2 regions of the Limnohabitans sp. Rim8 genome follow, and region 2 is predicted to be linked to the other one. Evidence: predicted binding sites of a transcription regulator. Region 2 holds the regulator's gene; the other holds the start of a gene.
What was found. The regulator FNR, encoded in region 2, switches genes on or off when oxygen is low (the NO sensors DNR and NnrR bind a similar motif). The targets are predictions, from matches to a motif close to TTGATNNNNATCAA.
Positions count from the first base shown of each region.

Region 1: a site for FNR is predicted at 6,820-6,833, ahead of Q1M54_RS09320 (fatty acid desaturase). Genes of this name have one in related genera too.

Region 1 is NZ_CALPTI020000011.1:33,576-48,038, reverse strand. It holds gene Q1M54_RS09360 (5-(carboxyamino)imidazole ribonucleotide synthase) at 1-383, opposite strand, end outside; gene purE (5-(carboxyamino)imidazole ribonucleotide mutase) at 380-889, opposite strand; gene trxA (thioredoxin) at 971-1,924, shown strand; gene Q1M54_RS09345 (Mpo1-like protein) at 2,012-2,533, opposite strand; gene Q1M54_RS09340 (hypothetical protein) at 2,687-3,052, shown strand; gene Q1M54_RS09335 (phosphoribosylaminoimidazolesuccinocarboxamide synthase) at 3,119-4,027, opposite strand; gene fba (class II fructose-bisphosphate aldolase) at 4,069-5,133, opposite strand; gene pyk (pyruvate kinase) at 5,275-6,708, opposite strand; gene Q1M54_RS09320 (fatty acid desaturase) at 6,891-8,006, shown strand; gene Q1M54_RS09315 (phosphoglycerate kinase) at 8,082-9,275, opposite strand; gene Q1M54_RS09310 (AzlD domain-containing protein) at 9,393-9,728, opposite strand; gene Q1M54_RS09305 (AzlC family ABC transporter permease) at 9,725-10,456, opposite strand; gene fmt (methionyl-tRNA formyltransferase) at 10,456-11,430, opposite strand; gene def (peptide deformylase) at 11,452-11,958, opposite strand; gene dprA (DNA-processing protein DprA) at 12,165-13,334, shown strand; gene secF (protein translocase subunit SecF) at 13,429-14,379, opposite strand; gene secD (protein translocase subunit SecD) at 14,392-14,463, opposite strand, start outside.
Region 2 is NZ_CALPTI020000008.1:73,413-87,875, reverse strand. It holds gene Q1M54_RS07740 (tripartite tricarboxylate transporter TctB family protein) at 1-154, opposite strand, end outside; gene Q1M54_RS07735 (tripartite tricarboxylate transporter substrate-binding protein) at 174-1,166, opposite strand; gene Q1M54_RS07730 (acyl--CoA ligase) at 1,290-2,807, shown strand; gene Q1M54_RS07725 (sulfite exporter TauE/SafE family protein) at 2,812-3,624, shown strand; gene Q1M54_RS07720 (sulfite exporter TauE/SafE family protein) at 3,646-4,323, opposite strand; gene hemN (oxygen-independent coproporphyrinogen III oxidase) at 4,398-5,780, opposite strand; gene fnr (fumarate/nitrate reduction transcriptional regulator Fnr) at 5,987-6,706, shown strand; gene Q1M54_RS07705 (nitrogen fixation protein FixH) at 6,745-7,026, opposite strand; gene ccoG (cytochrome c oxidase accessory protein CcoG) at 7,050-8,432, opposite strand; gene ccoP (cytochrome-c oxidase, cbb3-type subunit III) at 8,558-9,478, opposite strand; gene Q1M54_RS07690 (cbb3-type cytochrome c oxidase subunit 3) at 9,518-9,658, opposite strand; gene ccoO (cytochrome-c oxidase, cbb3-type subunit II) at 9,668-10,294, opposite strand; gene ccoN (cytochrome-c oxidase, cbb3-type subunit I) at 10,308-11,747, opposite strand; gene ccoS (cbb3-type cytochrome oxidase assembly protein CcoS) at 11,818-11,955, opposite strand; gene Q1M54_RS07670 (cation-translocating P-type ATPase) at 11,965-14,367, opposite strand.

The sequences.
Region 1 (14,463 bases), on a different contig from region 2:
ACCGGCACGCCGCAGCGCACAAAATGAGCCTTCTCGGCAGCGCGGTCTTGCGCAATCGCCACCGACTCGGACGCCGGAGCCACCGGGCGGTGTGCGCCCAAGGTCAGCAGGGCCGGTGCAGGCACGTTTTCAAATTCGGTGGTGATGGCCGCGCAACGCTGCATCAGCTGGGCCAGACCCTGCTCGTCCAGATAGTCGGTCTGGATGTGGTGGTGGCTGACCAGTCCGGCAGGACTGGCCGCATCAGGGTCGAGCACCGCGGTGAAGTAGCCCATGGCCTGGGCTGCGTGCACAAACATGCGACCCAACTGGCCGCCTCCCATCACGCCCAAAGTGGCCATCTGGCCATTGACCATGGAGCCCGGCAGAATCGCGCGGCTCATGCGGCACCTTTTGGTGAAACGGGCGGCAGTGTCATGGCGCGGGCCATGGCGGTTTGTTCGGCGCGGAAAGCTTCCAGCTTTTGACGCAAAGCCGCATCGTTGTTGGCCAACATGGCCACCGCAAACAGGGCTGCATTGGCCGCACCGGCAGCGCCAATGGCAAAGGTGGCCACCGGCACGCCCTTGGGCATTTGCACAATGCTGTGCAGCGAATCCACGCCCGACAAAGCTTGGGTCTGCACCGGCACACCCAACACAGGCACCGTGGTTTTGGCAGCGATCATGCCCGGCAGGTGGGCCGCACCGCCTGCGCCCGCGATGATGGCCTGCAGGCCGCGCTCTGCCGCGCTCTGTGCATAAGCAAACATATCGTCCGGCATTCTGTGGGCCGAAACCACGCGGGCGTCGTGAGGGATGCCAAACTGTTGGAGAATCTGGACTGCGTGCTGCATGGTGTCCCAGTCGGAGCTGGAACCCATGACGACGCCGATGAGCGCTTGAGTCATTGGGTGCTTTTCGTGATCAATCTCGAATTTTAAGGTTTCGCTTCATCTGGAGCCGAAACACAACCCGGAACACTGCCTGCCATGATGGACGTCACGATACAAAACTTTGAAGCCGAGGTCATCGAAGCCTCCATGACCACGCCCGTGCTGGTGGACTTTTGGGCGCCTTGGTGCGGCCCTTGCAAATCGCTGGGTCCTGTCCTCGAAAAGGTCGAGGCCGCTTATGAAGGCCGCTTCAAATTGGTCAAAATCGACTCAGACCAAGAGCAGCAACTGGCCCAAGCCTTTGGCATCAAAAGCATCCCGACCTGCGTGTTGCTGAAAAACGGTCAGCCGGTTGATGGTTTCATGGGCGCTTTGCCCGAAGGCCAGGTCAAACAGTTCTTGGACAAACACTTGCCCGCCGCCGAAGAACTGCAGGCACAGGCCGCCGCCCAAGAAGCCCAAGAGCACCTGCAAGCTGGTGACGCAGACAGCGCCCGCGCCGCTTTGGAACAAGCCCTGGCCACCGACCCCGGCAACGACGATGCCCGCTTTGATTTGGTCAAGCTGCTGATTGGTTTGGGCGAATTGGCAGAAGCCTCCGCCTTGCTGGCGCCCGCCATGAGCCGCATCCCGGTACCACTGCGCTTTGAGGCCCAAACCCAGTGGCTCAACGCCCTGGAGTTTGTGACCACCGACCCGCGTGGTCAGTGGGAGCTGGATCAGTTTGACGCCTTGATCGCCCAGAACAAACGCGACTTTGAGGCCCGCTTTGCCAAAAGCCGATTGCTGATCGCCATTGGCCAATGGGAAGCGGCCATGGACGAGTTGCTGGAAATCATCATGCGCGACAAGAAGTGGGACGACGAAGCCCCACGCAAAACTTTTGTCGCCCTGCTGGAGCTGATGACGCCGCCCAAGCCGAAAACACAAGACGCCAGCGGCAAATCAGCGGGCGGCATCGAACTCATGGGTAAGGCTGCCATGCAAGAAGACCCGCACATGGCGATGATCTCGGGCTACCGGCGCAAGCTGAGCATGATGCTCAACTGAGCCCAGCTCAGCCCAAAACCTCAAGCCCGGGCCAGCTGCTGCGATGCATGCTGACCGGGCTTTTTCACGGGTAAGCCGCCAAGCATCTCAGCGCGTGGGTCCTGCTTGGCGCTCGATGTCCATGTGCATGCGCTGCAGCAACCCGGCCCACATGAGCACCTCACCCACCACAAACATCGGCCCCACCAACAAGCCGACGACGTCGTCGACAAAAGCCGGTTTGCGGCCCTCGAAATAGTGGCCGATGAACTGGATGAGCCAGCCAATCAAGAACAAGCCCAAACCCGCCTGCCAAACCGCCAGCCCCAGGGCTTGCGCCAGAGGTGGCACCTCATGGGCAACCGCGATCAGTATGCCATTCACCACCGATGTGGCCAAGCCCAGCAACAGATCACCGCGGCTCAGATACCACAGGCTGGTGAGTGCCCACATGGCCCAGGCCAGCGTCACAGTCTGACCCGCCACAACCCAGGCCGGGCCCAGCAGCAAGACGCCGATGGACAGAAAAATCAGCGGGATGCCCAGCAGATGGGTCACGATGTTGCGGCGATCGCGGTGGTAATGGGCGTACTGCACCATCAAGGTGGTTGCAGGGCGAAAAAGCGTCATTCCATTTCCTCGTTCTGGCGATCAAAACGCCGAATGTAATACTTGCCCTGACACACATTGACCGATTTCAAGATAAGAATCGGGTCAGGGCATTGCTTTTGCGGGTGGTTTCAACTTAAAATTTAAACAACACTTTGGAATTCATTTTGAATCATGTCACGCGCCGAGCCCCTGATCACCCCTGAAGAGTTGCAATGCCTGCTCGGTGGTGCGCCGGCGCGCTCGAACAGAACCTGGCGCAGCCAACTGGCACAACTGACTTCTGTGCATTTTGGCGCTGCCCTCTGGCTGGTCAAGGGTGTTTTCCTGTATGCCGTGTTCATGAGTTCCGGTGCCGCCCAGCTGATGGACAGCGGCGCCTACCTGTGGATGCGCGGCAGTCTGGAACTGGTTTGCCTGGCTGTATTCTGGGGCGCATACCTGCACCCGCGCGGCCGCACGCTCGCCTGCGCCAGCTTGCTGGTGGCCAGCACCACCTTGCTGCTCGACGCCATGACACTGCTGGCGTTCACCCACTGATTTCCAAATCACCCCCAAAAAGGCGCTGCCATGCAGCGCCTTTTTTGCGTCTGAAATGCGGTGAAGTCAGGCCATGAGCCTCTTCATGGCTTCTTCGTACTTGGCCGCTGTGTTCTCGATCACCTCACGCGGGAGGCGCGGTGCGGGTGGGGTCTTGTCCCAAGGCTTGCCATTGACCTGGGCGGTCTCTAACCAGTCACGCAAAAACTGTTTGTCGTAGCTTGGTGGGTTGGCCCCCTCCACATAGCTCTCAGCAGGCCAATAGCGCGATGAATCGGGCGTCAGCACCTCGTCCATCAACACCAGGGTGCCATCGGCATCCAGCCCAAACTCAAACTTGGTGTCGGCAATGATGATGCCTTTGGTGGCAGCGATGTCACGGGCCGCCACATAAAGCTGGATGCTGATGTCGCGAATGCGGGTGGCCAGGTCGGCACCGATCATGGCCACGGTTTGCTCGAAGGTGATGTTTTCGTCGTGCTCACCCACCGCCGCTTTGGCCGCCGGGGTATAGATGGGCTCAGGCAGGCGACTGGCGTTTTTCAGACCCGCGGGCAATTTCACACCGCAAACGGCCTGGCTGTCTTGGTATTCCTTCCAGCCGCTGCCGGCCAGATAGCCGCGCACCACCGCCTCGACCGGGATGGGTTTCAAACGCTTGACCAGCATAGAGCGACCCGTGACCTGCGGTGCCTCGCCAGCGCTCACCACGCTCTCGGGGGCTTCGCCTGTCAGGTGGATCGGGCAGATGTTGAGGCCTTTGGGGCCGAGTTGGTCAAACCAAAACAACGCCATTTGCGTGAGCAACACACCTTTGCCCGGAATCGGCTCGCCCATGATCACGTCGAATGCGCTGATGCGGTCTGACGCCACCATCAAGATGCGGTCATCGCCTACGGCGTAGTTGTCACGCACCTTGCCACGCGCCAGCAGAGGCAAGGAGGTCAGGGCCGAGGTGTGAAGCGCAGAGGTCATGGCAAATCAGTCAGGCAATCGATAAGGAAAAGCCTATCGGCTCAATGGACGACTTGCGCCAATTCACCACGGGCGTACTTGGCAGCAACCACTTGCAAAGTGTCGCCCTTGATCTTGCCAGCCTGGCCTTCGCAGCCGAACTCCAGATAACGCTGCTTGCAAATTTGCTTGGCGGCCTCGCGGGCAGGCTTGAGCCATTCGCGGGCGTCGAACTTGTCGGGGTTTTCAAACAAGAATTTGCGGCAAGCGGCGGTCATCGCCAAACGGATGTCGGTGTCAATGTTGATCTTGCGCACGCCGTGTTGGATGGCCTCTTGAATTTCCTCGACGGGCACGCCGTAGGTTTCCTTCATCTTGCCACCGTACTGGTTGATCATTGCCAGCAAGTCTTGCGGCACGCTGGACGAGCCGTGCATCACCAAATGGGTGTTGGGGATGCGGGCATGGATTTCTTTCACGCGGCCAATGGCCAAGATGTCGCCCGTGGGTTTGCGGCTGAATTTGTAGGCGCCATGGCTGGTGCCAATCGCAATGGCCAGCGCGTCCAAACCGGTAGCTTTGACGAATTGGGCGGCTTCTTCAGGGTCGGTCAGCATCTGGCTGTGGTCGAGCTTGCCGACTGCGCCAATGCCGTCTTCTTCACCCGCTTCACCGGTTTCGAGGTTGCCCAAACAACCCAACTCGCCTTCCACCGAAACACCCAACAGGTGGGCCATCTCGACCACGCGGCGGGTCACATCCACGTTGTAGGCAAAGTCGGCCGGGGTTTTGCCGTCTTCCAGCAAGGAGCCGTCCATCATCACCGACGAAAAACCCAAGTTGATCGCGCCCTGGCAAATCGCCGGGCTTTGCCCGTGATCCTGGTGCATGACCAAGGGAATGTGGGGCCACTGCTCTGTAGCCGCCTGGATCAGGTATTTGATGAAGGGCTCGCCAGCGTATTTGCGGGCACCTGCACTGGCCTGCAAAATGACCGGTGCGCCGACCTCGTCGGCCGCCATCATGACGGCTTGGACTTGCTCGAGGTTGTTGACGTTGAAAGCTGGAATGCCGTAGCCGTTAACGGCTGCATGGTCCAGCAGCTCGCGCATTGAAACGAGTGCCATGGTGATGATATCCCGGGAAGTTTGAAAAATTGAACGCGCCGGCAAAACATCCGGCTCAAGACTGACCCAGATTTTATAGGCTTCGGTCGGATATGGGCCTGAGCCACGCCCTGCAAGGGGACCAATCAGGCCCCTCCAAGCTCAAGCCACTTTGCAAATTTGCAGCATGTTGGTGCCACCGGGAGAACCCATGGGTTCTCCACAGGTGATGGCATACACGTCGCCAGTGCCCACAATGTTGCGGCTTTTCAGGTGGGCTTCGGCTTCGGCCAATGCCGTGTCGCGGTCAGCGCTGGTGTCCATCAACAAGGGGCGCACGTTGCGGTAAAGCGCCATCTTGCGCTGTGAATTGAGTTTGGTGGTCAGCGCGTAAATGGGAATGTGCACCCGATGGCGGCTCATCCAAAGGGCTGTTGAGCCCGACTCGGTCATGGCCACAATGGCTTTGGCCCCCAAGTGGTGGGCGGTGAACAAAGCGCCCATGGCGATCGACTGGTCGATGCGGCTGAAAGTCTGTCCTTTGAAATCGGCATCCAAGGTCGGGTCTTCGGCGTTTTCGGCAGCCTCGCAAATCTTGGCCATCTCTTCCACCGTCTCCAGCGGGTACTTGCCCGCGGCAGTCTCGGCGCTGAGCATCACGGCGTCAGTGCCGTCCAAGACCGCGTTGGCCACATCCGACACTTCAGCGCGGGTGGGCACAGGGTTGGTGATCATGCTTTCCATCATCTGGGTGGCCGTGATCACCACCTTGTCGTGCACCTTGGCCAGCTTGATCATGCGCTTTTGAAGGGCGGGAACGGCGGCATTGCCCACCTCAACGGCCAAATCGCCCCTGGCCACCATGATCCCATCGCTTGCTTTGAGAATGGCCTCAAGGTGAGGAATGGCTTCAGCACGTTCGATCTTGGCAATCAGGCCCGGCTTATGGCCATATTCGGCCCCCGCCACGTTGCACAGTTGGCGGGCCATTTCCATATCGGTGGCGTTTTTAGGAAAGCTCACCGCCACATAGTCGGCCTGGAAACTCATGGCGGTTTTGATGTCCTCCATGTCCTTGGCGGTCAAGGCCGGCGCCGTCAGGCCGCCCCCCTGCTTGTTGATGCCCTTGTTGTTGGACAACTCACCGCCCAGTTTGACGGTGGTGTGTACTTGCTCACCTTTGACGCCCACCACATTCAGCACGATCAAACCATCGTTGAGCAGCAGCACGTCACCCGCCTTCACATCGCGGGGCAGCTCCTTGTAGTCCAAGCCCACCCCGTGGATGTCGCCCAACTCGGTGCGCGAGGCGTCCAATACAAAGGGGGCACCGGGCTCCAACATGACTTTGCCTTCGGCAAACTTGCCCACACGAATCTTGGGACCTTGCAGGTCGGCCATGATGGCCACTTCACGGCCGGCACGCTGCGAGGCTTCGCGCACGAGGCTGGCGCGGTCTACGTGGTCTTGCGCTTTGCCGTGGCTGAAATTAAGGCGAACCACGTTCACCCCGGCGCGGATCATGGCTTCGAGCAGCGCTGGGTCGCTGGAAGCAGGGCCTAAAGTGGCAACAATCTTGGTGGCGCGACGGGGCATTCGGAGATCTCCTTTTAATAGTTTTGAATTCTCACACGAAAAAGTGACGTCTTTGTTTCTTTCGGGGATATGCGCGACAGCGGCCCCTTAACCCCAAGCAAAGCCCTTGAATTGATCTCTGTCAGGCCAATGAAAAGGCTTGCCGACTAAACTCATGCTTGCCCGATTTACATTTGAGCGTCATGACTGCCTTACACACCCCGTCCGTCGATCAACCCATTGCGCTGGACCAACCCCTACCGCACCGCAAAACGCTGCGCGAATGGCTGACCCCGTTATCGCAACGCAGCACCATGCGTGCATTGGTGCTGTTGGCTTTTGACTACGCCTTGTTTTTTGCACTGATTGCAGCCACTGTGGCATTTGACGCCATTTGGGTGAAACTGCTTTGCGGCGCCATGGCTGGCTTTGTGATTGGCCGCTTGTTTGTGATTGGCCACGATGCCTGCCACCAGAGCCTCACGCCCCACCGCGAACTGAACAAAGTGCTGGGCCGCATCGCGTTCTTGCCGTCTCTCACGCCCTACAGCCTTTGGGATACGGGCCACAACGTGGTGCACCACGGCTACACCAACCTCAAAGGCGTGGACTTTGTCTGGACGCCTTTGACGGCCGAGGAATTTGCCGCACTCAACCCTGTGCAGCGTTTGCTGCAACGCGCCTACCGCAGCGGTTGGGCGCCGGGCCTTTATTACATGATCGAGATTTGGTGGAAGCGCGAGTTCTTTCCCAACAAGACCCACATGCCCACTCGCCGTCCGATCTTCTTCAAGGACAGCTTGCTGGTGAGTTTGTTTGGTGCTTTTTGGTTGGGCACTGTTGCCGCTGCCGCGGTCTATACGGGGCAATCGGTCTGGTTGTCTTTGCTGATGGGCGTGTTGATCCCGTTCTTTGGCTGGAACACCATGATCGGTTTCGTGGTCTATGTGCACCACACCCACGTCAAAGTGTCTTGGCATGACAACAAAGCCGCCTGGACGAAGGCCGCGCCATTTGTGTCAACCACCGTGCACCTGACGTTCCCCTTCAACATCGGCGGCATGATGCACCACATCATGGAGCACACAGCCCACCATGTGGACATGAGCATCCCCCTTTATCGATTGAAGCAAGCCCAGTCCAAATTGGAAGAAATGCTGCCTGGCCGGATCATCGTCCAAGCCTTCAGTTGGAAGTGGTACTTCGAAACCGCCAAAAACTGCAAGATGTACGACTTCAGCCGGGAATGCTGGACCGACTTCAAAGGCAATATGACCAGCCCGGTGAGGGGCAATTTACCGCCCGCCGCCCAAGCTTAAAAGCCCGCTTTGATTCACAAAAAACCCCGCGATGCGGGGTTTTTTGTTGCGGTCAATGGTTTGACAGATCGAAGATCAATGGGCTGCGCGTTTGGCCAAAATTTCAAACGCTGGAAGCTGCTTGCCCTCGAGAATTTCGAGAAAAGCACCGCCACCGGTCGAAATGTAACCCACCTGCTTTTCAATGCCGTATTTGGCGATCGCGGCCAACGTGTCACCGCCACCCGCAATGCTGAATGCATTGGACTCTGCAATCGCTTGCGCAATCACCTTGGTGCCATTTTCAAACGCCGCAAACTCGAACACACCCACGGGCCCGTTCCATACGATGGTGCCAGCCTGTTTAAGCTGCGCGGCCAGCTTGGCAGCGGTCTCTGGGCCGATGTCCAAAATCAGGTCATCGTCAGCCACTTCGCTGGCCCGCTTGACCGTGGCCAGAGCGTCTGCCGCAAAGGTTTTGGCCGTGACCACATCGGTGGGGATCGGCACCTCGGCACCGCGCGCTTTCATGGCCTCTATGACCGCTTTGGCTTCGCTCACCAAATCGGCTTCGGCCAGGCTCTTGCCAATCTTCAAACCCGCAGCCAGCATGAACGTGTTGGCGATACCGCCGCCCACAATCAACTGGTCGACGTTCTGCGCGAGGCTCTTCAAAATGGTCAACTTGGTGCTGACCTTGGCGCCGGCCACGATGGCGACCAGCGGGCGTTTGGGCGCCTCTAGCGCCTTGCCAATCGCATCAATTTCAGCAGCCAGCAAAGGCCCCGCACAGGCAATCGGAGCGAACTGGGCAATGCCATAGGTCGTGCCTTCGGCACGGTGCGCAGTGCCAAAGGCATCGTTCACATAGATGTCGCACAGCGCGGCCATTTTGCGAGCCAGCGCTTCGTCATTTTTTTTCTCCCCCTTGTTGACGCGGCAGTTTTCAAGCAACACCACTTGACCGGGTGCCACAGTCACGCCATCCACCCAATGCGCGAGCAAGGAAACACTGCGGCCCAAAAGCTCACTCAAGCGCTGCGCCACTGGGGCCAAGGAATCTTCGGGTTTGAAAGCGCCCTCGGTCGGGCGACCCAAATGCGAGGTCACCATCACAGCCGCCCCAGCGTCCAAAGCCATCTGAATACAAGGCACGCTGGCACGGATGCGGGTGTCTTCGGTAATGCTGCCATCGCCCGCTTGGGGCACGTTCAGGTCGGCGCGAATAAAAACACGTTGCCCAGCCACTTGGCCACTTGCGCACAGATCTGAAAAACGAATGACATTCATGGGGGAACTTGTCCTGTATCTGGGAATTCGGGAGGTATTTTAAAAGCAGCGCCTGACAAGGACTGACAGCATCAAAAGTAAACAGCAACTCACATTGAGGGGAGGGTTGAGCAAGCCTTACCAACCCAGACCCAGGCGCAAAGGCAGGTACACCGCCATGCCCGCAAGGATGGTGATCAGCACATCACGCCGCCAAAAGTAAGCAACCACACCCACTACGGCAGCGTAAAGACGAGCGTCTTCCCAAGTGCTGACCAGCTCACCTTGCACCGTGATGATTTCGGGAATGACCACGGCCGACAGTGCCGCGATGGGGGCGTACTGCAAGCCGCGTTGAGCCCAATTGGGCAACTGCCAAGACTGGCTGGAAATAAAGAAGAAACTGCGCGCCACCACCGTCACCACGGCCAGACCCACGATGACGGTCAAGGTCCACAGGTCGGTCTCGTTCATGCAGCCACCTTGGGTGTTGGCCGAATTTTTTCAACTGTCAGGCACAAGATCACCGCCACCGCAATCGCCACCACGATATTGAGCTTGAGCGGCAAGTGGTATGCCACCACCGCCGCGACGCCAGCCACGGCTGCTGACAAAATGCGCATGCGCGAGCTGGCCAAAGAACACTGGATGCCCAGCAAACACAAAATACCCGCAAAACCCAAACCCCACTCTGGGGGAATCAGGTTGGCCAAGCCGATGCCCAACAGACTGGCCACGATCCAACTGCTCCAATTCAGAAAGTAATTGCCTGCCAAATAGGCCTCTTGCCCGGTGCGCTCGGCATCGGTCTCACCGGGCTTTGTAAAGCGCTGGGTGAACAACACATAGCTGATGTCGGCGGTGAAGTAGCCGTGGCACATGCGCTGCCAGCGCGGCAGATGCATGAGGTAGGGCCGCAGATGCAGGCTGAAGACCACAAAGCGCAGGTTCACACAAAAACCGGTGGCCAAAATCACCCAAGCCGGGGCGCCTGCCACCAACAACGGGATCGCCGCCAGCTGCGAACTGCCTGCAAATACCAGAATGGTCATGGCCACGGCTTCGAAGACGCTCATTCCCGACTTGACCATGGCAACGCCCGTCATCAAGCCCCAAGCCGCCACACCAGGCGCTTGTGGGGCCAAGTCGCGCAAGCCTTGCAAAAACTGGGCATCGCGGTAAATCCTTGGCCGAAAAAACATCAGGCCACCAAGCGCTGACCGGGCTGCAAGGGGCAGCCGCGCAAGAAGTCGGCCGCACTCAGGCGTTTACCGCCGGGGCGCTGCAACTGGGTCAGGCACAGCAGGCCATCGCCACAGGCCACACGCACACCTGAAGCATCGGCGCTGAGCACGGTGCCGGGTGGAGAACCGTGCCCAGAAGTCGAGTCAGCCAATTCGGCAACAGCCCGCCACAGCTTGAGGGTTTCAACACCTGTGGCCGTCGCCAGGGGAACGGTCATGCCCGGGAAAGGGTCAAACGCCCGGATGCGCCGCGCCAGCACCTCGGCGCTCAATGTCCAGTCGAGCACCGCTTCAGATTTATCGATCTTGTGCGCGTAACTCACGCCATCAAAAGGTTGCGGTTGTCGGGGCAAACCGTCTAGATCCGCCAGGGCCTGCACGATGGCCTGCCCGCCCAAAGCGGCCAACCGATCGTGCAGCACAGCAGTGGTGTCATCAGCCGCCAAGGCGCACGGCAACACCAGCAACATGTCACCCGTGTCCAAACCCGCATCCATCTGCATGATGGTGATCCCGGTTTGCGTGTCACCCGCCTCAATGGCGCGGTGAATCGGCGCAGCGCCGCGCCAACGCGGCAGCAAAGAAGCGTGGATGTTCAGACAACCCTTGGGCGGCAGGTCAAGCAGCCACTGCGGCAAGATCAAACCGTACGCAGCAACGATCATGGCATCTGCCTTTGCAGCGTGCAAAGTGTCACGGGCAGCGGCGGCGTCTTCGGGGTATTTGCCGTCCAATCGCAGGCTTCGGGGCTGGGCCACGGACACGCCATGGTCCAGCGCCCATTGCTTAACGGGCGAGGGTTGCAGTTTCATACCGCGCCCAGCAGGCCGGTCGGGCTGGGTCAGCACCAACACGATCTCGTGGCCTGCGGCGTGCAGGGCAACCATGGCCACTTGGGCAAATTCGGGCGTGCCCGCAAAAATCAAACGCATGGGGGAGAATTCAAAAGCGCTTCAGCGCTCGGCTTTTTGGGCTTTGACCAGTTTGGTCTTGATACGGCCTTGCTTGAGGGGGGACAGGTATTCCACGAACACTTTGCCCATCAGGTGGTCCATCTCATGCTGGATGCAGATGGCCAGCATGCCCTCAGCTTCAATGCTGCGGCTTTTACCGTCACGGTCAAGGGCCGTGATCTTGACTTTCGTGGCGCGTTCCACACCATCGTAAATTCCGGGCACAGACAGGCAACCTTCTTCGCCCTTGACGCGCTCATCGCCCATCCAGGTGATTTCGGGGTTGATCAGCACCATGGGCTGATTGCGCTCTTCAGAAGTATCGATCACCACCAAGCGCTCATGTACATCGATCTGCGTGGCAGCCAAGCCAATGCCACCGGCCTCATACATGGTCTCAACCATGTCATCGATCAGCGCATGAATTCGGGCGTCCACCGCTTGCACAGGTTTGGCCACCTTGTGCAGGCGTGTGTCGGGATAACAAAGGATGGGGAGCAGGGCCATGGTTCAAAAGATCAGAAGGAATGCAGGTATTTTCGGTCATTTTGGTCAAAAACAAGAGCCTCTTGAGCAGATGCGCCATGTTGAATGACAAAGTGACTGGTGCTGCAGCTCTGGCAAGTCGCTCTTGGCGGGAACTTGACTTTGCAACACAATGGGCATGTTACAAAAAAGCAAAGACAGCCCCAAGGGCTGCGCAGGGAGACCACATGAATGAAGACACCCACAATTGGGGCGCTTGGTTGCGCCTGAGCCTCACCCCTGGCGTCGGCCACGAAAGCGCCAGGCGCTTGCTGGCGGCATTCGGCGAACCCCAAGCCATCTTTGCGCAAAGCGAAGCCGTTTTGGGCCAAGTGGTCAATGCCAAACAAGCGCAGGCGCTTGTGCAAATGCCAGAGGGGTGCGCCGCCCTCACGCTAGAGACCTTGAAGTGGCTGCAAGACCATGCCTCATTGGGTGGCCGCGTCATCACTTTGGGCGACGCGCACTACCCAGCGCCCTGGCTGGACATTCCTGATCCTCCTTTGATGCTCTACGCGATGGGACAAACCGCGCATTTGGCAACCCTCAAAGCCGAGCAATGCTTGGCCATCGTGGGCAGCCGCAACCCCACACCCCAAGGCGCCGACAATGCCCGTGAATTTGCGCGCAGTTTGGCGGCCAGTGGGCTCACGATCGTCTCCGGTCTGGCGCTGGGTGTGGACGGCGCGGCACACGACGGCGCCTTGCTGGGGCACCACGGGACAGGTCTGGCCACCATCGCCATCGTGGGCACCGGTCTGGACCGGGTGTATCCACGCCAGCATCGCGACTTGGCGCACCGAATTGCCCAAAATGGCGTGATTCTGAGTGAGTACCCGCTGGGCACACCGCCCCTGGCCCCCAACTTCCCCCGGCGCAACCGCCTGATCTCCGGCCTGTCGCAGGCCACGCTGGTGGTTGAAGCGGCCTTGCAATCGGGCTCATTGATCACCGCCAAGCAAGCCCTCGACCAAGGCCGTGATGTGATGGCCATCCCTGGCTCCATCCACGCGACCCAATCCAAAGGCTGCCACGCGCTCATCAAACAAGGGGCCAAATTGGTGGAATCGGCGCAAGACGTGCTTGAAGAGCTGCACATGCCAGCACCCTTGTCGCAACAGCCGCTGGACCTGTCAACCGGTCTGGATGCTTCGGTCCCAAGCCCTGAAAGCCAAGAGGAAAACTCCGATCAGTCTTTGCTGCGCGCACTGGGCCATGACCCTGTGAGCCTCGACGCGCTGCAAGCCCGATGCGGCTGGAGTACGGCACAACTGCAAGGGCAACTTTTGGAATTGGAGCTGAGGGGGCAAGTGGGTCGTTTGCCGGGGGGGCTGTTTCAGCGCGTAGGCTCTGCATAAGCCAAGGTCAAAGCTGCAGCTGACACCCAACTGCTCCCCCCAAACAAAGGGCACCCGAAGGTGCCCTTGTGCAAGGGATAAGTCTGATGATCTGTCAGACCACCGCGCCCGAGTTCTCGTCGTTCGGGTCGTGGTCTTTCTTGACCGGCTTGACCATGTCCTCGCGGCTGATGCCCAGCCACATCGCCACGGCAGCGCCCACAAACACCGACGAGTAAATGCCAAAGCAAATGCCAATCGTCAGCGCCAGCGCAAAGTAGTACAGCGTCTCACCCCCAAACAGCAACATGGACAACACCATGATCTGCGTGGAGCCGTGGGTGATGATGGTTCGGCTGATGGTGGAGGTGATCGCGTTGTCGATGATCTGAACCGTGTTCATCTTGCGGTAACGGCGGAAATTCTCACGGATACGGTCAAAAATCACCACCGACTCGTTGACCGAATAACCCAACACCGCCAACACCGCTGCCAACACAGCCAGCGAGAACTCCCACTGAAAAAAGGCAAAGAAGCCCAGAATGATGATCACATCATGCAAGTTGGCGATGATGGCGGAGACAGCGAACTTCCACTCGAAGCGAATGGCCAAATACAGCATGATGCCGCCCACCACAAAGGCCAGCGCCATCAGTCCGTCTTCCACCAATTCGTTGCCCACCTGTGGGCCGACAAACTCGGTGCGGCGCAACGTCACATCGGGGTTGGCTGCTTTCAGGGCATTGAGCACGGTCTCGCTTTGCTGGGCCGTGGTCACGCCTTTTTGCACTGGCAGGCGGATCAGCACTTCTCGCGCCGAGCCAAAGTTTTGCACCTGCACCTCGGCATAACCCAAGCCCGAGATCACGCCGCGCACCTTGGGCAAGTCGGCCGGTTGGCTGTAACTCACCTCCATCACGGTACCGCCGGTGAATTCCACCGACAAATGCAGTCCCCTGCTGAACAAAAAGAACACTGCCAAGAAGAAGGTGATGAAGGACACCGCGTTCAGCACCAAGGCATGGCGCATGAAAGGGATGTCTTTTCTGATTTTGAACAATTCCATGGTCTTTTCCCCTTAATCGGCTTTCACCGCAGTGCCAGCCTCGGGCCGCCAGACAGTACCGATGGACACTGTCTTGAGTTTTTT
Region 2 (14,463 bases):
TGTAAAAAGGGAAATAACCAGGTTCTGGGCCATCGCTGCCCCATGCCTTGCCTACGCGAATACTGTCGGTTATGACCAACAAGCTCACGCCTACAAAGCATGCAGCCACCAACAACTCCATCCACCGCATTTGCAGGTGTGTGTTTGTTTTCATGACAAGGTCCTCAGAGTTTTTATTTGGCGAGGAAACCCGCTTCACGCATGAGGCGGTAATGCTCCACCTCTGCTTTCAGCAACCAATCTTGAAACTCTTGACCCTTCATGAAGGTGTCTTTGAAAGCGCCGGTCTCCATGAATTCTTTCCACTCAGGAAGTTGGCGTACTTTTTGTAAAACATCGGTGAAATAAGCCACTTGTGCTGGCGTGGCCTTGGGCGGCATGAAAATGCCACGTAACATCAAATACTCGACATCAAGACCTTGCGATTTGCAGGTGGGAATGTCTTTCCAAGACTGTGTAGGGGTGATTTTTTTGGGATAAGGCATGACCTGAGAATCAAACACACACAATGCCCTCAAAGAGCCGCCCTTCCAGTGGGCCACCGCTTCAATGGGGTTGTTCACCGTGACATCCACGTGCTTTCCTACCAATTGAACCGCTACATCACCACCGCCTTTAAAAGGGATGTAGATCATTTTTTTGTTGGTGGCTTTTTCAATGGCCACCGTGATGATCTGGTCTTCTTGTTTGGAACCCGTTCCGCCCATTTTGAATTTGCCAGGTTCAGCTTGCTTGATGGCCTTGGTCAAGTCGCCCGCCGATTTATAGGGTGACTCGGCATTGACCCAAAGCACAAACTCGTCCAATGCCAGCATGGCCACAGGGGTCAGATCTTTCCAATTGAAGGGAACACCCGTTGCCAAGGGGGTCGTGAATAAATTAGACAGTGTGATGATGATTTTGTGACCATCTGGTCGAGCCCCTTTGGCATCCAAAAAGCCTTCTGCTCCCGCACCCCCCGATTTGTTGACCACCACCAAGGGTTGGGCCATGAGTTTGTGCTTGGTAATCACCCCTTGAAGAAACCGCGCCATTTGATCAGCGCCGCCGCCCGTGCCTGCTGGCACGATGAACTCGACATTTTTAGTGGGTTCCCAATTAGATTGGGCTTGAGCGTTGAAACTGAACAAGCAGCTGACCGCCAAGGCAGCTGTGTTGATGAACATCCAGAGACGATTTTTCACAGTAAACTCCTTGGTAATTTATTTGACTCGTTAGTATCGTACTAGAATGATTTGTATCTTGTCGAGTAAAAAATCCGTTCAACAACACTTTTTTATCTTTCATCCATGAAAACCCTCCATGAACTTTTGGCTTTTGGTAATTCTGAGTCTGTTTGTTTGACCGCTGCCAACAGTGCGCCTATGAGTTATTCAGAATTAATGAAACTGAATAACTATGTTCAAAAAGAATTCAACCAAGTTGGTATTGGCCGGAACGATCGTGTGGCGCTCGTTTTACCCAACAGCGCAGAAATGGCGGCCAGTTTTGTGACCGTGGCCTGTTGCTGTACCTCAGCGCCCCTCAACCCCAGCTACCGCGCCGATGAATTCGAGTTTTATCTCAATGACTTGAACGCCAAAGCCTTGGTCGTTGAAAAAGGTTCGAACAGCCCTGCAGTGGAAGTCGCCGCCAAAATGGGTATCGCACTCATCGAACTAGAACCCACACCGACGATGGGCGCTGGCTCTTTCACGTTGAACATGAATGGCCTCTCGCCAAAGGCGGCACAGCACCCTGGTCAAGCTCAGCCTGACGACGTGGCCCTGGTGCTTCACACATCGGGCACCACCTCGCGCCCCAAAATTGTTCCACTGACACACCGCAACGTCACTGCTTCAGCGCAGAACATTGCCCAAAGTACGCGCTTCACCAGTTCCGATCGCGGCTTGAATGTCATGCCCCTCTTCCACATTCACGGCCTGATTGCCGGCATCTTGGCGCCGCTGTCTCAAGGCGGGGAAGTCTTTTGCACCAGCGGGTTCAATGCCTTGAAGTTCTTCAGCCAAATGGACGAAGTCAAGCCCACTTGGTACACCGCAGTGCCCACCATGCACCAAGCTATTTTGTCCAGATCGGCCCACAACAAAGAAATCATTTCAAGGGTGCCACTTCGATTCATTCGTTCATCATCCTCTTCGTTACCGCCGCAGGTTTTGGCAGAGCTCGAAGCCACCTTCAATGCGCCAGTGATCGAAGCTTATGGCATGACCGAGGCGGCCCACCAAATGGCTTGCAATCCGCTGCCGCCTGGACAAAGAAAACCAGGCACCGTCGGCTTGGCTGCAGGCCCCGAAATTGCCATCATGAGTGCAGAGGGTGATTTATTGCCGGTAGGGAGCACTGGCGAAATTGTGATCCGCGGCAGCAACGTCACCCCTGGCTATGAGAACAACAACAAAGCCAACGCGGAAGCCTTCAGCAATGGATGGTTCAGAACGGGTGACCAAGGCGTCTTGGATGCACAGGGCTATGTCAGCATTACAGGCAGACTCAAAGAAATCATCAACCGCGGTGGAGAAAAAATCAGCCCGCGCGAAGTCGACGAAGTTTTGATGGACCATCCTGCTGTTGCACAGGTCGTTTGCTTTGGCATCCCTCATGACAAGTTGGGTGAGGAAGTCGGCGCTGCCGTGGTTCTGCGCGAAGGCATGTCGGCCACTGAAAAAGAACTCCGCGAATACACGGCCACACGTTTGGCCGATTTCAAAGTGCCGCGTAAAGTTTTGCTGATGGAAGAAATTCCCAAAGGGGCTACTGGTAAATTGCAACGCATTGGCATGGCTCAGAAACTCGGATTGGCCTAAACCCATGGAAGCTCAAATCTTTTTAGAACTGGCCCTGACTGGCACGGTTGTTGGGTTCATGGCTGGCTTGTTGGGTTTGGGCGGTGGGTTGATGATGGTTCCAGTGTTGAGTTTTTTACTCGGCAACATGGGCGTCGCTGACGATCTGTCCATCAAAATGGCCATTGTGACGTCCATGTCGACCATTTTGTTCACATCGGTCTCTAGCGTGAGGACCCACCAAAAGTTGGGCGCTGTGCGATGGGACTTGGTCAAAGGTTTAGCGCCTGGCATTGTGCTGGGAAGTGCCATGGCCAGCCTCTGGATTTTTGTAGCTGTAAAAGGCGCCACATTGGCCATTTTGTTTGGTCTGTTTGTCTCTTTTTCTGCCTTTCAAATGTTTTTGGATAAAAAACCAAAACCATCACGTCAAATGCCGGGTTTCGCAGGTCAATTGGGCATGGGTGGTCTGATCGGGCTGCTGTCTGGCTTGGTTGGCGCTGGGGGAGCTTTCGTCAGTGTGCCTTTGATGACCTGGTGCAACGTGGCCATACACAACGCCATTGGCACCAGCGCTGCTTTGGGATTTCCCATTGCACTTGCGAATGTCACCGGCTTTGTCATCAGCGGTATGAAACTGGATAACCTGCCAGACTGGTCACTTGGCTATATTTGGCTACCTGGCATGGTGGTCATTGCATGCTTCAGCGTTTTGACGGCCCCTTTCGGTGCCAGAGCGGCACATCGACTCCCGGTGAAGAAATTGAAAAGGGTGTTTTCTTTCTTCTTGGTGTTTCTTGCGGTCTACATGTTCAACAAAGGCATGAGTGCTACTTGACGGGGTGGTTGGACATGCGTCTCATCCAGTGACGCACCAAGGCGCTTGGTCATGAACCAGCCCCATCCACAAGGTCCAACCGGACACGCTGGTCAAAGCCAACCCCGCTGTGCGCATGCCCCAAGATCCGTCGCCCAGGGTTTGCATGCGCAAAAAAATCCAAGGCCCTGCCCAAAGGCTGATGCTGCTGCCCAGGGCAAACAAGGCCATGGTGGCTGCACCCTCTAGCGGCTGGCTGGTCAGGGCAGCCACCATCAGGGCCGAATAAAGCAAACCGCATGGCATCAAGGCCCACAGCCCGCCCACCATCCACGGTGCAGCGCGCGCCCAGCGGGTGTTGAAGGCACGCACGCGCGCCCACAAACGGCGCGCACCGGCATCCAGCCACACAGGTTGACGGGCTTGCAGCATGAGCAGCAAGCCCAGCACCAAGGCCGTCAGGTGCAGCAAAGTCCAGACGGGGCGAATGGCGGCCGATTGCGTGGTCAGCCACCCTAAGCCCTGTATGCTGGCAGCAGCCAAGGCACCCAAAAGCGCATAGCCACCCAAGCGACCAAATTGGAAGGCCCACATGGCCTGCGCACGTCTTTCTCCAGCGGCTTGGCCCAAGCCCGCACAGGCAGCGCCGCACATGGCCACGCAATGCGGCCCACCGAGAACCCCCATCATCAGGGCCGTGATGGCCAAAGAGCTTTGCATGGTGAATTCAGTTGTAGGTCCATCTGGTCATTGTCAACGATGCCCAGATTGGTCAAACAGGGAGGCTTGTAAGCTCAGATGATTTTGGAAAACCGGTGGCGATTTCGGTCCGCCTGAAGGTAGCGGTCAAACACCATCGCCACGCCCCGCACAAAGAACCACCCTGTTGGTGTCACCTGAATGCCCGTCTCGCTCAGTTGAACCAATCCCTGGGCTTGCAGGTCTTCAAGTTGGCACAACTCTTTGGCAAAGAGCATCTTGAAATCGACCAGCCAAGCCAAGTTGATCGACTCGAATTGCACATGACCCTGACACATCAAGGCCATGATGACCGAGCGGCGAATCAGGTCGTCGCGTGACAGCGCCACCCCCCTGACCACAGGGAAACGGCCCTGGTCTAACGCGTCGACATACTCTTCCATGGTCTTGGCGTTTTGGCTGTAAGTGGAACCGACACGGCCAATCGAGGACATGCCCAAAGCGATCAAATCGCCATCGGCTTGGGTGCTGTAGCCCTGAAAGTTTCGGTGCAAACGACCCTGCCTTTTCGCCACCGCCAATGGGTCATCTGGCAAGGCGAAGTGGTCCATGCCGATATAGATGTAGCCCACCTCGGTCAAGGCATCGAGCGAGCGCGACAACATGGCCACCTTGGCGCCACCCACCGGCAAGTCTTGCGCGTGTATGCGTCTTTGCGGCTTGAAACGATCCGGCAAATGCGCGTAAGCGTAGAGTGCGATTCGGTCAGGCCTGAGACTTTTGATTTGTGCCAATGTCCGGTCAAAAGACGCGGGAGTTTGCAAGGGCAAACCGTATATCAGGTCCACATTGACCGATTCAAAACCCAATCTGCGTGAGGCTTCAACCAGCTGGAAAACTTGCTCGGCCGGTTGAATTCGGTGCACCGCTTTTTGTACGGCAGGGTCAAAGTCCTGAACGCCAAAACTCAGGCGGTTAAAGCCCAACTCGGCCAACACAGCCAAACGGCCCTCATCCACGGTACGCGGATCGACTTCAACCGAGTATTCACCCCCGGGAACAAAAGCAAAGTGCGCCCGCAACATGGCCATGAGTTGACGCAGTTCCTCGTCGCTCATGAAGGTGGGCGTGCCCCCACCCAGGTGCAATTGGCTCACCGGCTGACCAAGCCCCAGATGTTGGCTGTGCAGGATCACCTCTTTCGTGAGGTATCGCAGATACGTGGCTGCCCGGTCTTTGTGTTGGGTGATGATTTTGTTGCAAGCACAGTAATAACAAAGCGATTCACAAAACGGAATGTGAACGTACAAGGACAAGGGCGACTGCTGCCCCACACGGCCGCAATGGCGTTGCTGCAAAACCTGGATGTAATCGGCCTGGCCAAATGCCTCTACAAATCGGTCAGCAGAGGGGTAAGAGGTGTATCGCGGTCCAGATACATCAAAGCGTGTCAACAATTCAGGCGTGATGACGGACATGTGTCTGCCCCTTGGTAAAACGTGTGCCAAACAATGTCACGACTTTGCCTTTCAGACCCAGCCCAAGTATTGACCCAAATCAAACAAGCTACCGGTTTCCGATGATTTCCAGTCCATATCGGGTACAGGCTGAACATACGTCAATTTTTGGCCTTAAGCTCAAGACTTGATCCAGAGCAAATTCATTTTTTTACATTGGATAAAACATGAATCCACAAGCCATCAAAGTCGCCTGCTCCAACTGCAACTTGCGCGAGTTGTGCATGCCCATGGGCCTGAATGACCATGACTTGAACCGACTAGACGACTTGGTCGCCGTTCGGCGAAAGGTCAAAAGAGGCACCACCTTGTTCACCAACGGCGACAAGTTCACTTCTTTGTATGCGATTCGCACTGGATTTTTCAAAACCTGCCTGGCCACCGAAGACGGGCACGACCAGGTCACGGGTTTCCAGATGGCGGGCGAAATCATAGGCCTTGACGGCATCGTGAACGACCAGCACAGCTGCGACGCGGTGGCCCTGGAGGACGCAGAGGTCTGTGTGATGCCTTTTGATCGGATCGAGGAAATTTCTCGCGAAGTGACTGCTCTGCAACACCATGTGCACAAAATCATGAGCCGTGAAATCGTGCGCGAGCACGGCGTGATGCTGCTTTTAGGCAGCATGCGTGCGGAGGAGCGCTTGGCTGCTTTCTTGTTGAACTTGGTCCAACGCCTGCATGCACGGGGTTTCTCGCAGTCTGAGCTGGTCCTGCGCATGACGCGTGAAGAAATCGGGAGCTACTTGGGCCTGAAGCTTGAGACCGTGAGTCGCACTTTTTCAAAATTTGTCGACGACGGATTGGTCGAAGTAAAACAACGCCACGTCCGCATCCTAGACAGCGATGGTCTGCAACGGTTGGTCAACCACAACGCCTGCAACTGAAATATTCAAGCTGGGTTGAGGCCCTGGACCACCAAACTTCAAGGTTTGGTGGGCTCAGATGAAGACTCAGCAGGCTCAGGCAACTCACCCGTCGCGGCATGGTTGCGTCCTTGCATGGCAGGCGCATGGGTGATGCCTTGGCGCTCTTGCATCGCCGTCCGCGGCGTGACCGTGATCACAGGGTCAGGGTGGCTCACCGCAATGTAGAGCGTTGTAAACCCGGCCACCACCACCACCGCGGGGCCCGCAAACACCATCCAGACCAGGCCAAATCGCCACCATGGCAGTCCATCTTGGGGGTTCTTCATTGCATGGATCATGCTTGTCTTTCCAAAAAAGTCATTCAACGGGGAACCAAAAACACGGTTTTTTCACTCAAAAAACCGGCCGATTGGCCATCTGGCCAGGTCGCCTGAATGCGAAAATCAATCGGGTGCGAACCTGGTGCTGCAGCCTCATAGGGCATTTGCAAACGGACAGAGACCCAGCGCGATTCGGTTGCCGCTACTTGCACGCCCGTTTCACTGACCAGACTCAGGCCCAGCAAGCCGTCGACCTGTAGGTCGAACGTCAATTTTTGCTCTGCCGCGTTCATGATTTGCAGACGGTACACGTTCTCCATCTTGCCGCCTGCCACGATACGAGCCATGGTGGCGCGATCGCGCTCAATGTCCACCTTGAACGGCAAGCGCAACCACAAAGACGCACCAACGCTGATGATGATGGCCCACAACACAGCGGTGTAAATGAGCACACGAGGCCGAAAAATTCGCCGAACCGTTTGTCCCCAAGTCCAACCATGGTCAAGCGCGTTTTGTGTCGAAAACTTGACCAAGCCACGCGGATAGCCCACCTTGTCCATGACCGTGTCGCACACATCCACACAAGCGCCGCAGCCTATGCACTCGTACTGCAAGCCTTTGCGAATGTCGATGCCCGTGGGGCAGACCTGAACGCACAAAGTACAGTCCACACAAGAGCCCAGCCCGAGGGCTGTGGGGTCTGCCTTCTTGGAGCGGGCACCACGCGGCTCGCCACGCGCCTCGTCGTAAGTGACGATCAAAGTGTCCTTGTCGAACATGGCGCTTTGAAAGCGTGCATAAGGGCACATGTATTTGCAGACTTGCTCGCGCATGAATCCAGCGTTGCCATAGGTGGCCAAGCTGTAAAAAAGAATCCAGAAAATTTCCCAAGGGCCAAAACCCAAGGACAGGATCGACGCGGTCAAATCGCGTATCGGCGTGAAGTAGCCGACAAAGCTGAAACCTGTCCACAAAGACAGCGACAGCCAAACCGCTTGTTTACCGCTTTTGCGCGACAGCTTGTTGAAGCTCATGGGCGCCGCGTCCAAACGTTGACGGGCTGAGCGGTCGCCCTCAAACTGGCGCTCGACCCACATGAAGACCTCGCTGTAAACGGTTTGTGGGCATGCAAAGCCACACCACAACCGCCCAGCCACTGCCGTGAACAAAAACAACGACAGCGCTGAGATGACCAGCAAAGCGGTCAGGTAAATAAAGTCCTGCGGGTAGAGCACCAAACCAAAAATATAAAAGCGGCGCGCACCCAGATCAAACAAAACCGCCTGTCGCTGACCCCACTCCAGCCATGGCAAACCATAAAAAACCAATTGCGTGACGAACACGGTGAACCAACGCCAACGCGCAAACATGCCTTGCACGCTGCGGGGGTAAATTTTTTGCTGCGCTTGGTACAAAGACACCATCTCCCCTTCGACTGGCAAAGGCGCGATGGGAATGACACCGCGGGAGGATGGTTTATCGGAAGTAGGCAACGTGCAAACCTTGGATCAGTTTTTGCAGCGGACACGGCCTGCTGCAATGGCTGTCATCACTTGGTGACTTTGGCCACGGCGTTGTTGGACAAACTCCAGACATACGCCGCGAGGACATGGATCTGGCCTTCGGTCAGCTTATCGGCCTGTGCGGGCATCTGATTGAGCTTGCCGTTGTTGATGATGTTCACGATGGCGTTCTCTCCCCAGCCGTGCAACCAGATGTCGTCGGTCAGGTTGGGTGCGCCCATGGCTTGATTGCCCTTACCGTCCATGCCGTGGCAAGCGGCACAGACCCCGAATTTGGACTTGCCCAGCGATGCACGCAAGGAGTCGTGTGGGCTGCCCGACATGCTCAGCACGTAGTGCGCCAAGTTGCGCACGTCTTCGGGCGTGCCCACGGCTGCGGCCATGGGCGGCATATTGCCGGCACGGCCTTGTACCAAAGTGGTTTTGATGGCATCTGGCGTGCCGCCATACAACCAATCGGCATCTGCCAAATTGGGGAAGCCCTTGCTGCCGCGTGCGTCAGAGCCGTGGCACTGGGCGCAGTTGTTCATGAACAGACGATCACCAATGGCCAGGGCCTGCGGGTCTTTGGACACTTGCTCGGGCGGCATCCCAGAAAACTTGGCGTAAAGCGGCGCCACTTCGGCATGGCCTTTGGCCACTTCGGCCTCGTACTGACCGGCCGAAGACCAACCAAATTTACCTGCGAAGCTGCCTGCGCCCGGGTACATGGCCAGGTAAACGAAAGCAAAAATGATGGTGATGACGAACAATCCCACCCACCAGCGTGGCAGCGGGTTGTTCATCTCGCGCAGGTCACCGTCCCAAACGTGCCCCGTGGTGTTGTCGTTGGCCGTCATGGCCTTGGCCTTGCCGCTGAACCACAGCAAAGCCAAGCAGGCGATGATGCTGAACAGCGTGATGCCGGCCACATACACGTGCCAGAAATTGCTGATGAAGTCACTCATGGAGATTCCTTGGTATTGTTTTTTGTGCTGGAGGATGGCTCAGTCGTCCTGGCGAAACGGCAGTTGTGCCGCCTCGTCAAATTCGGCCTGGTTGCGGCGCGACCACGCCCACGCCACGATGCCGACAAAGCAGCAAAAGGCGAGCAAGGTCACGGCAGAGCGCATGGTGTTGATGTCCATGACAATTCCTTATTTGCGGTGGGTACCCAGCACCTGCAGGTAGGCGATGACGGCGTCCAGCTCGGTCTTGTCTTTCACCGCTTCAGGTGCTTTGGCAATTTCTTCGTCGCTGTATGGCGCACCCAAGGTGCGCAAGCCGTTCATATGGGCTTGGATGGAGGCAGCACTGGCAGGTGCTTTCTCAAGCCACGGATAGGCCGGCATGTTGGACTCAGGAACCAGATCGCGCGGGTTGGTCAAATGGATGCGGTGCCACTCGTCGCTGTAGCGACCGCCCACGCGGGCCAGATCGGGGCCCGTGCGCTTGGAGCCCCACTGGAATGGCCGGTCGTAGACGAATTCACCCGCCAGCGAGTAAGGGCCGTAGCGCAGGGTTTCGGCGCGGAAGGGGCGAATCATTTGCGAATGGCAGTTGTAGCAGCCTTCGCGCACATACACATCGCGCCCCACCACTTGAAGCGCGGTGTAGGGCTTGAGGCCCGGCACCGGCTCGGTGGTTGATTTTTGGAAGAACAGTGGCAGGATTTCAACCATGCCACCCACCAACAAAACCAGCAGGATCAGCACGATCATCAGGAAGTTGTTGGTTTCGACTTTCTCATGCGACAAGCCGCCTGATTTTTGGTTTTGAGCCATGTTTGATTTCTCCTCAGGCGTGTGCGATTTCGAGATTGGGGATTCGGACTTCCACCGAACGACCTTGCGTCACCGTCTTGAAGGTGTTCCACAACATGATCAACATGCCGCCGAAGTACAGCAAACCACCGAGCAAACGCAACACATAGAACGGGTAAGTGGCTTTGACGGACTCCACAAAGGTGTAGGTCAAGGTGCCGTCCGCGTTGATGGCGCGCCACATCAGGCCTTGCATCACACCGGCAATCCACATGGCTGCGATGTAGATCACGATGCCGATGGTGGCCGTCCAAAAGTGGATTTCAATGGCCTTGACGCTGTACATCTGCTTTTGACCAAACAGGCGGGGAATCAGGTAGTACATGGAGCCCATGGTCACCAGACCCACCCAACCCAAAGCACCCGAGTGCACATGGCCCACGGTCCAGTCGGTGTAGTGGCTCAGCGCGTTGACGGTCTTGATGGACATCATCGGGCCTTCAAAAGTCGACATGCCGTAGAACGAAAGAGACACGATCAAAAAGCGCAGGATCGGGTCATCACGCAGTTTGTGCCAAGCGCCCGACAAGGTCATGATGCCGTTGATCATGCCGCCCCAGCTGGGGGCCAACAAAATGAGTGAGAAGACCATGCCGATCGACTGTGTCCAATCGGGCAAGGCGGTGTAGTGCAGATGGTGGGGACCCGCCCACATGTAAGTGAAAATCAACGCCCAGAAGTGCACGATCGACAGGCGATACGAATACACAGGACGTTCAGCCTGCTTGGGGATGAAGTAATACATCATGCCCAAGAAACCGGCCGTCAAAAAGAAGCCCACCGCGTTGTGGCCGTACCACCATTGCACCATCGCGTCTTGCACGCCCGCGTAGGCCGAGTAAGACTTCATCATGCCCACAGGCAAGGCCGCGCTGTTGACAATGTGCAGCAATGCCACGGCGATGATGAAGGCCCCAAAAAACCAGTTGGCCACATAGATGTGACGCACCTTGCGTGTGCCAATGGTGCCAAAAAACACCACTGCAAAAGCCACCCAGACCAGTGTGATCAGGATGTCGATCGGCCATTCGAGCTCGGCGTATTCCTTGCCGCTGGTGAATCCCAAGGGCAAAGAGATGGCCGCCAAGACGATGACCAATTGCCAGCCCCAGAAGGTGAAAGCGGCGAGCTTGTCGCTGATCAGGCGCACGTTGCAGGTGCGCTGCACCACGTAATAAGCGGCGGCAAACAAGCCGCAACCTCCGAACGCGAAAATCACCGCGTTGGTGTGCAAGGGCCGAAGACGCCCATAGCTGAGCCAAGAAATGCCGAAGTTGAGCTCCGGCCAAGTCAGCTGGGCCGCAATGATCACGCCGACCAGCATGCCCACCACACCCCAGACCACCGTCATGATGGCGAACTGTCTGACCACCTTGTCGTTGTACGAAGTCGCCTGCATATTGGCAAATTTCATTTTCACCTCTTGTTTTTAAAATCTTCGAAACGAGTGTGCACGGGCGTACATTGCAAGGACTTGATCGAAATCAATCGTCACGCAAAATTCGTTCGCCTTCGGCCTCGATGTCCTCAAATTGACCGCGGTAGATGGCCCACCACAAACCCGCCAAGATGAAAAACACCAAGGCCACCGACAAAGGAATCAACAAATAAAGGATGTCCATGTTGTTGAATTAAGTGGATGGATGGGCTGCATCCGGTGTCGTCAACACTTCGGGCAAGGCCTTGGACAGGCGCAGCGCATTGAGCACAACCCCCAGTGAACTGAGTGCCATGCCCAAACCCGCCGCCCATGCGGGCAACCAACCCACGACGGCCAGCGGCACACATGCAGCGTTGTAAATGGCCGACCACCACAGGTTTTGCCGGACGATGCGAAGGGTCTGGCGACTGCGCTGCACCGTACTGACCAGCACATCGAGTTGTCCACTCATCAGCACAAAGTCTGATTTGGACTGCGCCAATGGAACGGCTTGTCCCAAGGCAAAAGACACATCGGCCCCGGCCAATACAGGACCGTCGTTCAAGCCATCGCCCACCATCGCCACTTTGTGACCTTGGGCTTGCAAGGCCTGCAGTGCTTGCAGTTTGTATTGGGGGCTGCAACAGCCCTGCGCTTCTGAAATGCCCACCGCATGCGCCACTTGGGTCACTGCCGCTTGGCCATCGCCAGACAGCACTTTCAAGCGCAACCCCAGCTGTTTCAGTTGACGCACCACGCGCGCAGCCTCGGGTCTGATTTCTTCGGCCAACTCAAAGCTGGCCATCCATCCCGATGCGTCAGCCAAGCTCACTTGCAAGTGGTGACTAGCGAGAGGCGGTGCAGCGCAAAAAGCGGCAGAGCCCAAGCGAAACAGCATGCCATCTTGTCCTGGGCACTTCAAAGCACCTTGCACACCCTGCCCCGCTTGCTCAATCAGCTCGTGCGCCGACAGCGCCTCCAGCGCAGGCAATCGGCTCTCGGCTTGGGCTTGACGCCGGGCTTTGGACCACAAGGCCCGCGACACTGGGTGTAAGGAATGGCGCGCCAAAGTGCCCGCCAAGTCCAAGGCCCGCGCTTGCCCCACTCCTTCTCGGGTGTGGATGCGAACCACTTCAAATGCATCGCGCGTCAAGGTGCCTGTCTTGTCAAAAATCACGGTATCGATGCCCGCCAGATTTTGCAAAGCGCTGAGCCGACGCACCAAAACACCGCTGCGGGCGAGTGCCCCAGCCGTGGCCAGCATGGCCGCAGGCGTGGCCAGCGACAAGGCACAAGGACAGGTCACGATCAAAACCGCCACCGCCACCATCACCGCATGGGCGGGGTCGGTGGGCCACCAGTAGATGGCCGAGCCCAGCGCCGCCAACATCACGCCCATCAAAAAGGGCTTGGCCCAACGGTCCACCAGCAAAGCCATGGCCGGTTTGGAAACGGCCGCACTTTCCATCAAGGACACGATTTGTGCGTAACGCGTGGATGCGCCAATTTGCTCAATCTGGATCTGCAAAATGCCACTCAGGTTGTGGCTCCCTGCGATCACACGGTCTCCAGCTTGACGAGCCAAGGGCCGCGACTCCCCGGTCAGCAAGGCTTCGTCGACTTGAGCCTGGCCACTCAACACCAAGCCATCCGCTGCAAAAGCCTCGCCGGGCAAGACCTCGATCACATCTCCCACTTGCAGACGACGAACTGACATGAGCACCCAGCAGCCGTCGGGTTGAAGCTTGCGGACGCTTTCAGGCAGTCGGTTCAGCACCGCCTCCAAGGCGCCCGCTGTGCGGTCGCGCATGCGCAACTCCAGCCATCGTCCCGTCAGCAAAAAGAAAACGAACATGGTGAAGGAGTCGAAAAAAACCTCTGCACCAAACAGCCCGAGAGGCTCAAAAGTGCCCAAAGTGCTCACCACAAAGGTCACCACCATGCCCAGAGCCACGGGCAAATCCATGCTGATTTTTCGCTCACGCAAGTCGCGCCATGCATATCTCAAAAACGGAGCGCAAGAGAAAAAAATCACTGGCAAAGACAAGACCCAAGACGCCCAACGCAGCAGATGCATGGACTCGGGGGCAATGTCACCCGGATCACTCAGGTACGCCGGGGTCGCGTACATCATGACTTGCATCATGCACATGGCCGACACAGACCAACGCCAGACCATGCGCCGCGCTTCGTCGCGCCGCATAGCGTGGGCATGGGCGTCGTTGGCAGGCACTGCTTTATAGCCATAGCGATCAACGGCGCGCATCCACTCAGACGGACGGGTCAACTCAGCAGACCAAACAATTTGCCCACGGTGGCTGGCACCGCTGATTTGAGCCGACTGCACTCCGGGCACGGTCCGCAATGCATCTTCGAGCGTGATCGCACAAGCTGCGCAATGCATGCCTTCAAAGACGACACTCGAGGTCCATCTATCCGGTTCACTTTGGCTCGAAAAACTGAATGCAGCCCACTCCTCGGGGGTATCGAGCAGTTGCAAGCGGGCATCGGCATCGAGAGCTGCGTCTGCGTCGGGCGATGAATGCACGCTTAGAACACCGTTTGTTTCAGCGGCGTGCGAAGGAAGGCCCGAAAAAACATTGACTTGTGTCATGTTTCAAAGATACGCCAGCCGACCCATTCAAAGCTTGATGTGCATCAAGCGGCTGCGTTTGCGGCTCTTTTATGCTGGGGTTTTCTTTTCACACCA